3 regions of the Streptomyces sp. YIM 121038 genome follow, and region 1 is predicted to be linked to each of the others. Evidence: riboswitches for the same ligand, from Rfam matches in the RefSeq annotation. Region 1 holds a riboswitch; each other region holds the start of a gene.
What was found. A riboswitch is a leader RNA that binds a small molecule or an ion and turns the genes downstream of it on or off. The one in region 1 is predicted to bind thiamine pyrophosphate.
Positions count from the first base shown of each region.

Region 2: it holds a riboswitch for thiamine pyrophosphate, as region 1 does, so the genes downstream of both, C9F11_RS29360 (thiamine ABC transporter substrate-binding protein) here and thiO (glycine oxidase ThiO) in region 1, are expected to answer to the same signal.
Region 3: it holds a riboswitch for thiamine pyrophosphate, as region 1 does, so the genes downstream of both, thiC (phosphomethylpyrimidine synthase ThiC) here and thiO (glycine oxidase ThiO) in region 1, are expected to answer to the same signal.

Region 1 is NZ_CP030771.1:2,854,803-2,858,045, reverse strand. It holds gene thiS (sulfur carrier protein ThiS) at 1-146, opposite strand, end outside; gene thiO (glycine oxidase ThiO) at 143-1,390, opposite strand; TPP riboswitch at 1,388-1,500, opposite strand; gene C9F11_RS11900 (FAD-dependent oxidoreductase) at 1,637-2,803, shown strand; gene C9F11_RS11895 (Rv2175c family DNA-binding protein) at 2,918-3,243, shown strand, end outside.
Region 2 is NZ_CP030771.1:6,787,004-6,790,246, forward strand. It holds gene C9F11_RS29350 (phosphatidate cytidylyltransferase) at 1-710, shown strand, start outside; gene rlmN (23S rRNA (adenine(2503)-C(2))-methyltransferase RlmN) at 837-1,943, shown strand; TPP riboswitch at 1,970-2,086, shown strand; gene C9F11_RS29360 (thiamine ABC transporter substrate-binding protein) at 2,169-3,243, shown strand, end outside; gene C9F11_RS29365 (iron ABC transporter permease) at 3,233-3,243, shown strand, end outside.
Region 3 is NZ_CP030771.1:4,872,180-4,875,422, reverse strand. It holds gene C9F11_RS20600 (YibE/F family protein) at 1-1,528, opposite strand, end outside; TPP riboswitch at 1,600-1,745, shown strand; gene thiC (phosphomethylpyrimidine synthase ThiC) at 1,738-3,243, shown strand, end outside.

The DNA.
Region 1 (3,243 bases):
GGGACGACGGTTTCGTTGAGGGCCGCGGCGACGCCGGACGGCGCGGTGGTCAGCTCGGCGACGAGGGCGTCGAGCGTGGTGCCCGCGGCGGCGTCGCGTGCCTCGCCGTTGACCGACAGGGCGAGGGCGGCGGAGGGCGTGGTCATACGGGCAGCTCCGAAAGGTCCTTGGGCGTGGCGGGGGCGGCCGCGGCGAAGCGCAGCGGCGTGAACGGCCGGGCCTCGTCGGGCAGTTCGCCGGTGGTCAGGAGGTGCGCCATGGCGTCGCCGGTGACGGGGGTCAGGAGCACGCCGTTGCGGTAGTGGCCGGTGGCCAGGTGCAGGCCGGGCAGGGCGGTGGGCCCGAGCAGCGGGGCGTTGTCGGGCGAGCCCGGCCGCAGCCCGGCCCGGGTCTCGGTGAGCGGCAGCTCGGTGATGCCGGGGACCAGCTCGTGGGCGTCGCGCAGGAGCTCGTACACGCCGCCCGCGGTGACCGTGGTGTCCCAGCCGAGTTCCTCGCTGGTCGCGCCCACGACGAGCTCGCCGCTGAGCCGTGGCACGAGATAGACGTGGCTGCCGCGGACGACGGCGCGCACGGTGCGGCTCAGGAACGGCGCGTACCGCTCGGGCACGGTGAGCCGCAGGACCTGGCCCTTCACGGGCCGCACCGGCGGCAGGACGTGGTCGGGGACCCCGGCGAGTCGGCCGCTGAGGCTGCCCGCGGCGAGGACGGTCTGTCCGGCGCCGAGCGTGGTGCCGTCGGCGAGGACGACGCCGGTGGCGCGGTCCCGCGCGACGACGAGCCGCTCCGCCCACGCGCGCGTGAAGGCCACTCCGGCCCGCTCGCACGCCACCAGGAGGGCGGTGGTGAGCCGGCGCGGGTCGACCTGGTGGTCGCCGTCGACGCGGAGGCCGCCGCGCACTCCGGGGGCGAGCATCGGTTCGAGGCGACGGCACTCGCGGCCGCTCAGCCACTCCGGGTGCAGGCCCGACTGCCGCTGGAGGAGGTGCAGTTCGCGCAGGTGGGCGCGGTCGTCGGAGTCGAGCGCGACGGCCAGCGTGCCGCAGGCTCGGTAGCCGATGTCCTCGCCGGACGCCTCCGTCAGCTCGGCGGCGAAGTCCGGATAGCGCCGGGCGGAGGCCAGGTTCAGACCGAGCAGCGTCTGCTCGCCGTGGTGCAGTTCGGTGACGGCGGCCAGCATGCCCGCCGCGACCTGTGCGGCGCCGCCGCCGGGCTCGGGGTCCACGACCGTGACGGACAGGCCGCGCCGCGCGGCCCGCCAGGCCGTGACGAGACCGATGACGCCACCGCCGACGACCAGGACGTCCGCCGGGCCGGCGGACGGTGGTGACGTACGAGAAGGTGACGTACGGGAAACGGACGCGTTCGGTGGTTTCGGATGGGAACGCATGGGCGTCCAGCCCCTCCCTTCGCCGGCATGACCCGGATCAGGTTCGTACGGTCGGAGGCCGTCCCAGCCTCCCTCTCAGCCCGGTCGTCCGGGCTCCCGCGAGTGCTCTGCACCGGCCAGCCTAGCCCGTCGCCCGCCGGGCCGGTAAGCCCGTCGTGTTCCGGCGCGGGGGGCCGTCCTACAGTTGATCGGGTGAGCGAAGAGCGGAAGCGGGCGGAACAGCGGGTCGTCATCGTGGGCGCGGGCATGGCCGGGGTGCAGACGGCCGTGGCGCTGCGCGAACGGGGGTTCACCGGCCCGGTGACCCTGATCGGCGCGGAGCCGCACCAGCCGTACGACAGGCCGCCGTTGTCCAAGGCGGTGCTGCTCGGCAAGGCCGAGGGCTCGGCCTTCGACATCGACTTCGAGGCCCTCGGCATCGAGCTGCGGCTCGGCGTGGAGGTCACCGGCGTCCGTCCCGCGGACCACGCGCTGGACACGGCGGCGGGCCCGGTCGGGTACGAGAGCCTGGTCCTCGCCACCGGTGCCGAACCGATCCGCCTGCCCGGCTCGGACGGCGTGCCCGGGGTCCATCTGCTGCGCACGCTCGACGACGCGGAGCGGCTGCGGCCGGTGCTCGCCGAGCAGCACGACGTCGTGGTCGTCGGGGCGGGCTGGATCGGCGCGGAGTTCGCCACGGCCGCGCGCGACGCGGGCTGCGCCGTGACCGTCGTGGAGGCCTCCGGGCGGCCGCTCGCGGGCGCGCTGCCCGCCGAGGTCGCGGCCCCGATGGCCGGCTGGTACGCCGAGGCGGGCGCCGAACTGCGTACCCACGCGCGCGTGGCGCGCGTCGAGCCGGGCTCGGTCCTCCTCGACGACGGCAGCAGGCTGCCCGCGGGCGCCGTCGTCGTCGGCATCGGCGCCCGGCCCGCGACGGCCTGGCTCGCCGGTTCCGGCATCGAGCTCGGCACCCACCACGAGGTCGTGGGCGACGACCGGCTCCGCACCTCCGTGCCCGACGTGTACGCGGTCGGCGACTGCGCGTCCTTCCCGTCGGGCCGCTACGGCGAACGGCTCCTCGTCCACCACTGGGACAACGCCGTGCAGGGACCGCGCACGGTGGCCGCCGCCATCGTCGGCGAGGCCCCGGAGGCGTACGACCCGGTGCCGTACTTCTGGTCCGAGCAGTTCGGCCGCTTCGTGCAGTACGCGGGCCATCACGCGGCCGCCGACGAGCTGATCTGGCGCGGCGACCCCGCGACCCCGTCCTGGACGGCCTGCTGGCTCCGCGACGGCGCCCTGGTGGCCGTCCTCGCGGTGGGCCGCCCCCGGGACCTGGCCCAGTCGAGGAAGCTGATCGACGCGGCCACCCCGATGGACGCGACGTTGGTCACGGACCCGGCGATCCCGCTGAAGAAGGCGATCCGCTCCTGAGGCGCCTGCGCGCGGCGACGCGGCTCACGCCGGAGCGCCCCAGCACACGGGCCCGGGGCGCGAAGCCCCGGCCCCCCGCTACCGGCCCCCGGCCGGAGGTGGCACGCTTGATCCGTGACCGAGATTGACGCAAAGACCGATGCTCTCGTCCCCGCCTGGCTCCACCTCCCCGACATCGCAGAGATGCTCGACATCGAGGTGACGCGCGTGCGGCAGCTGGTCAAGGAGGGCCAGCTGATCGCCGTGCGCCGCGGTGAGAACAGGACGCTTCAGGTTCCGGCGGCCTTCATCGACGGCGACAAAGTCGTCAAGGGCCTGTCCGGAACGCTGACGCTCCTGCGGGACGACGGTTTCTCCGACGAAGAGGCGCTCGAGTGGCTCTTCACCCCCGACCCGACCCTGCCCGGCACGCCCGCGCAGGCCCTGAGCGAGAATCGCGG
Region 2 (3,243 bases), 3.9 Mb from region 1:
TAGCGGTCGCCGTCGTCGTCGGCCTGTGGGAGCTCACCTCCCGTCTGCAGGAGCGCAAGGCCATCAAGGCGCCGCTGGTGCCGCTCGCGGTGGGCGGCGCGGCGATGGTCGTCGCCGGGTACGTGCGCGGCGCCGAGGGTGCCTGGGTGGCGATGGCACTCACCGCGCTCGCGGTACTCGTCTGGCGTATGACGGAGCCGCCCGAGGGCTATCTCAAGGACGTCACCGCCGGCGTCTTCGCGGCCTTCTACGTGCCGTTCCTCGCCACCTTCGTGGCGCTGATGCTCACCGCGGACGACGGCCCGCAGCGGGTGCTCACCTTCCTGATCCTGACCGTGGTCAGCGACACCGGGGCGTACGCGGTCGGCTGGCGCTTCGGCAAGCACAAGCTGGCGCCGCGCATCAGCCCCGGAAAGACCCGGGAGGGCCTGCTCGGCGCGGTGGCCTTCGCCATGGCGGCGGGCGCGCTGTGCATGCACTTCATGATCGACGACGGCACGTGGTGGCAGGGCCTCCTGATCGGCCTCGCGGTGGCCGCGAGCGCGACGCTCGGCGACCTCGGCGAGTCCATGATCAAGCGGGACCTCGGCATCAAGGACATGGGCACGCTGCTGCCGGGCCACGGCGGCATCATGGACCGGCTCGACTCCCTGCTGCCGACGGCGCCGGTGGTGTGGCTGCTCTTGGTGGTGTTCGTCGGGTCGGGGTGACCCCTCGTCCCCGGGGTGGCGCAACCTCGTTGGTGCAGCTCGGCTGACCTGGTGTTTCTTGCGTGAGGGGCCCGTTGTCCACAGGCGGCGGGCTCCTTGTCGTATCTCTGGGACAATAGAGCCATCATGCCCAAGCCCGGAGAACTCACGTTTGTCGCGCCGCGCGGAGCCAAGAAGCCGCCGCGGCATCTCGCCGACCTCACGCCCGCCGAGCGCAAGGAGGCCGTCGCCGCCATCGGCGAGAAGCCGTTCCGCGCCAAGCAGCTCTCGCAGCACTACTTCGCGCGGTACGCGCACGACCCCGAGCAGTGGACGGACATCCCGGCCGGGGCCCGCGGCAAGCTCCAGGAGGCGCTGCTTCCCGAGCTGATGAGCGTCGTGCGGCACATCAGCTGCGACGACGACACCACGCGCAAGACGCTGTGGCGCCTCTTCGACGGCACGCTCGTCGAGTCCGTCCTCATGCGGTACCCCGACCGGGTGACGATGTGCATCAGCTCCCAGGCGGGCTGCGGCATGAACTGCCCGTTCTGTGCCACGGGCCAGGCCGGCCTCGACCGGAACCTGTCCACGGCCGAGATCGTGCACCAGATCGTGGACGGCATGCGGGCCCTGCGCGACGGCGAGATCCCGGGCGGCCCCGCGCGGCTGAGCAACATCGTCTTCATGGGCATGGGCGAGCCGCTGGCCAACTACAACCGGGTGGTCGGCGCGATCCGCCGCCTCACCGACCCCGAGCCCGACGGCGTGGGCCTGTCCCAGCGCGGCATCACCGTCTCGACGGTCGGCCTGGTGCCGGCCATCCACCGGTTCGCCGACGAGGGCTTCAAGTGCCGCCTGGCGATCTCCCTGCACGCGCCCGACGACGAGCTGCGCGACACCCTCGTCCCGGTGAACACCCGGTGGAAGGTCCGCGAGGTCCTGGACGCCGGCTGGGAGTACGCGGCGAAGTCCGGGCGGCGGCTCTCCATCGAGTACGCACTGATCCGCGACATCAACGACCACGCCTGGCGCGGTGACCGCCTCGGCCGCCTCCTCAAGGGCAAGCCGGTGCACGTCAACCTGATCCCGCTGAACCCCACGCCGGGATCGAAGTGGACGGCCTCGCGCCCCGAGGACGAGAAGGCCTTCGTCGAGGCCATCGCCGCCCACGGCGTGCCGGTGACCGTCCGCGACACCCGAGGTCAGGAGATCGACGGCGCCTGTGGACAGCTCGCGGCAGCCGAACGCTAGCGCGGTACGCTGGCCGGAACATCTGCATATTCCGACAGGGGAGCGCCACAGCGCTGAGAGTGCGGCACCTGACACAGGCCGGCCGCAGACCCTCTGAACCTCGCCCGGGTCATTCCGGGTAGGAAGTTCGGTCACCACTCAAGCTGTTGCGCCCTGCCCGCGAACCGTCCGGTCCGCGGGCAGGGCCGCGTCTTCTCCTGGTCACTCCAGGAGGAATGAACTCACGTGAGCACCACCAAGAAGGCCACGCTCACCGCGGTCGCGGTGGGCCTCGGGCTCGTCGCCGTCTCCGCGTGCGGCTCGGGCGGCGACTCCGGCGGCTCCTCGCAGGGGTCCAAGGACGTCACCCTGGTCAGCCACGGCTCCTTCAACGTCTCCAAGGACGTCCTGAAGGACTTCGAGAAGCGTTCCGGGTACAAGGTCCGCGTCCTCAAGGACGGCGACGCGGGCCAGGCCGTCAACAAGGCGATCCTCACCAAGGGCAACCCCCAGGGTGACGTCTTCTTCGGCGTCGACAACACCCTGCTCTCGCGCGCCCTCGACAACGGTCTCTTCCAGCCGTACGAGGCCAAGGACGCGGGCCTGGTGAAGCCGGAGTACCGGCTCGCGAAGGGCGAGCGCCGCGTGACGCCCGTCGACAGCGGCGACATCTGTGTGAACTACGACAAGAAGTACTTCGCCGACAAGAAGCTCGCGCCGCCGAAGACCTTCGCCGACCTGGTGAAGCCCGCGTACAAGAACCTCCTGGTCACCGAGAACGCCTCCACGTCCTCGCCCGGCCTCGGCTTCCTGCTCGGCACCGCGGCCGCGTACGGCGACGACGGCTGGCAGGGCTACTGGAAGAAGCTCAAGGACAACGGCGTCAAGGTCGTCGACGGCTGGGACCAGGCCTACAACCAGGAGTTCTCCGGCTCGGCGGGCGGCCGCAAGGCCAAGGGCGACCGGCCGCTCGTCGTGTCGTACGCCTCCTCGCCGCCCGTCGAGGTCCTGTACGCCAAGCCGCAGCCGAAGCAGGCCCCGACCGGCGTCGCGACCGGCACCTGCTTCCGGCAGATCGAGTACGCGGGCCTGCTCAGCAACGCCAAGAACGCCAAGGGCGGCAAGGCCCTGCTCGACTTCCTGTCCGGCAAGGAGTTCCAGGACGACATGCCGCTGCAGATGTTCGTGAACCCCGTGCGGGAGGGCGCGCGGGTGCCGAAGCTGTTCCAGGAGTTCGGCGTCGAGGTCGCCGAGCCCGGGACCATGGCCCCCAAGAAGATCGCCGACAACCGTGAGCCGTGGGTCAAGTCGTGGACCTCGC
Region 3 (3,243 bases), 2.0 Mb from region 1:
GGGGCGAGGCGACACTGGCGGGCCCCGTAGGCCCCACAGGCCCCGGCCCGGCCGTTCCCCCAGGCACACCTGGCCCACCGGGCCCACCGGAGCCGTCAGGCCCACCAGGCCCACCAGGCCCACCGGGCCCCGCCGGTCCGCCCGGCCCCCCAGGCCCCGCCGGATGTGAGGAGCCCACCGCGGCGCCCGGAGCCGCGCCCGGAGCCGCGCCCGGGACGGCCGGGACCGGGACGGCTGCGCCCGGCCGGTCGGCGGAGACGACCAGGGCGGCGAGCGCGGTGGTGACGGGGACGGAGGCGACGAGGCCGATCGAGCCGATCAGGGTGCGGACGACCTCCTCGGCGACCAACTCGCTGTTGGCGACGGTGCCCACGCTGCTCTGGGCGATGGAGAAGAGCAGCAGAAGGGGGAGAGCGGCGCCCGCGTAGGCGAGGACCAGGGTGTTCACGACCGACGCGATGTGGTCGCGGCCGATGCGGATGCCCGCGCGGTACAGACCGCGCCAGCCCATCGTCGGGTTGGCCTGGTGCAGCTCCCAGACCGCGGAGGTCTGGGTGACGGTGACGTCGTCGAGCACGCCGAGGGAGCCGATGATGACGCCCGCGAGCAGCAGGCCGCTCATGTCGATGGACGGGTAGAGGCCGTGGATCAGGCCGGTGTTGTCGTCCGTGTTGCCGGTCAGGGAGGCCCAGCCGATGAAGAGCGAGCCGAGTAGGCCGATGAGGAGGAGGGAGATCAGGGTGCCGAGCACCGCCACCGATGTGCGCGCGGTCAGGCCGTGGCACATATAGAGCGCGATCAGCATGATGGCGCTGGCCCCGACGATCGCGACGACCAGGGGGTTCGAGCCCTGGAGGATCGCGGGCAGGATGAAGAAGGTCAGGATCAGGAAGCTCACCGCGAGGGCGACCAGGGCCATGACGCCGCGCAGCCGTCCCACCACGACGACGGCCAGCGCGAAGATGCCCGCGAGCAGGGCCATCGGGACCTTGCGGTTCACGTCGGCGATCGAATACTGCAGGCCCTTGGGCGCCTTGGGCTCGTAGGCGACCACCACTCCCTGGCCCAGCTTCAGCTGCCGGGGGGAGTCGGGCTGGACGATCTCCGTGAAGGTGTAGCCCTTGTCCGGGCCGCTGGTCACCTTGATCGTGGCCTTCTTGCAGGTGCCCTCGGAGCGCGACTGCGCGGACCGGCCCTCGGGGGTGGAGGTGTCGCCGTTGGGCGGGGTCTGGGAGGCGTTCACGTCCTCGCAGGGGAGCGTGTCCATCTTCGCCACGGTGGCCGACTGGGTCTGCCGGTCGAAGCCGACGCCGGTGCGCTCGTGGTCGGGGGTGCCGCCGGGCCAGAGCATCACGAGGCCGACGAGGACGGCCGTGGCGAAGGGGATCAGCACGGCGGCGATGACCTTGCGCAGATGCCGGGAGACGGGCGCGGCGGGGCCGTGGCTGTGCGCATGTCCGTGCCCGTGCCCGTGCCCGTGCGGACCGGGCGGGGGCGGCGGCGGTGTGGGGGGCTCTGTGGTGGTCACGGCCCGATCATCGCAAGAACGGAGGGGGCCCTCTGTTCACCGCGCCCGATATGACGCTAGCGTGGAGGCACCTTTGCACACGCGGGAGCTCGGAGCACCGGGCTGAGAGGGCGCTGACCTCCGTACGAACGGGAATCGGACCGTACGGAAGCCGCTGCGTCGACCGCCGAACCTGTTACCGGGTAATGCCGGCGTAGGGAGTAGGTCTCATGACCACATCGGACACACGCACGCCTGCCTCCATGCAGCCCGAAAGCGGACAGGCCGCGCCCAGCGGTCAGACCGCGCCCAGCGGGCAGGACGCTTCGGAGGTCGGGAAGTCCACCGGCTGGCACAAGGCGTACATCGAGGGCTCGCGCCCCGATCTGCGCGTGCCGGTCCGCCAGGTGCACCTCACCAACGGCAAGGCCGTGACCCTGTACGACACATCGGGTCCGTACACGGACCCGGAGATCGACACCGACGTACGCCGGGGGCTCACCCCCCTGCGGGAGAACTGGATCATCGGCCGCGGCGACACGGAGGAGTACGCGGGCCGCCCGGTCCGGCCCGAGGACGACGGCGTCAAGCACACCTCGCCGCGCGGCGGCCTGCGCAACCTCGACGCGGTCTTCCCCGGCCGCCCGCGCCAGCCGCGCCGCGCCCGCGCCGGGCAGGCGGTGACCCAGCTCGCGTACGCGCGCCGCGGGGAGATCACGCCGGAGATGGAGTACGTGGCCATCCGGGAGAGCATGGCGCCCGAGGTCGTCCGCGACGAGATCGCGGCGGGCCGCGCGGTGCTCCCGGCCAACGTGAACCACCCGGAGATCGAGCCGATGATCATCGGCAAGAAGTTCCTGGTCAAGGTCAACGCCAACATCGGCAACTCCGCGGTCACCTCCTCCATCGAGGAGGAGGTCGACAAGATGACGTGGGCGACCCAGTGGGGCGCCGACACGGTCATGGACCTGTCCACCGGCCGCAACATCCACACGACCCGCGAGTGGGTCCTGCGCAACTCCCCCGTGCCCATCGGCACCGTGCCGCTCTACCAGGCCCTGGAGAAGGTCGACGGCAAGGCCGAGGAGCTGACCTGGGAGATCTACAAGGACACGGTCATCGAGCAGGCCGAGCAGGGCGTGGACTACATGACGGTGCACGCGGGCGTCCGCCTGCCGTACGTCCCGCTCACCGCGAACCGCAAGACGGGCATCGTCTCGCGCGGCGGATCGATCATGGCGGCCTGGTGCCTCGCGCACCACAAGGAGAGCTTCCTCTACGAGCACTTCGAGGAGCTCTGCGAGATCCTCGCGGCGTACGACGTCACGTACTCGCTCGGGGACGGCCTGCGGCCCGGCTCCATCGCGGACGCCAACGACCGCGCGCAGTTCGCCGAGCTGGAGACCCTGGGCGAGCTGAACAAGATCGCCAAGGCGCATGACGTGCAGACGATGATCGAGGGCCCGGGCCACGTCCCGATGCACAAGATCAAGGAGAACATCGACCTCCAGCAGGAGATCTGCGAGGAGGCGCCGTTCTACACGCTCGGCCCGCTGACCACCGACATCGCGCCCGCGTACGACCACATCACCTCCGGCATCGGCGCCGCGATGATCGGCTGGTGGGGCACGGCGATGCTCTGCTACGTCACGCCGAAGGAGCACCTCGGCCTGCCCAACCGCGACGACGTGAAGACCGGCGTCATCACGTACAAGATCGCGGCGCACGCGGCGGAC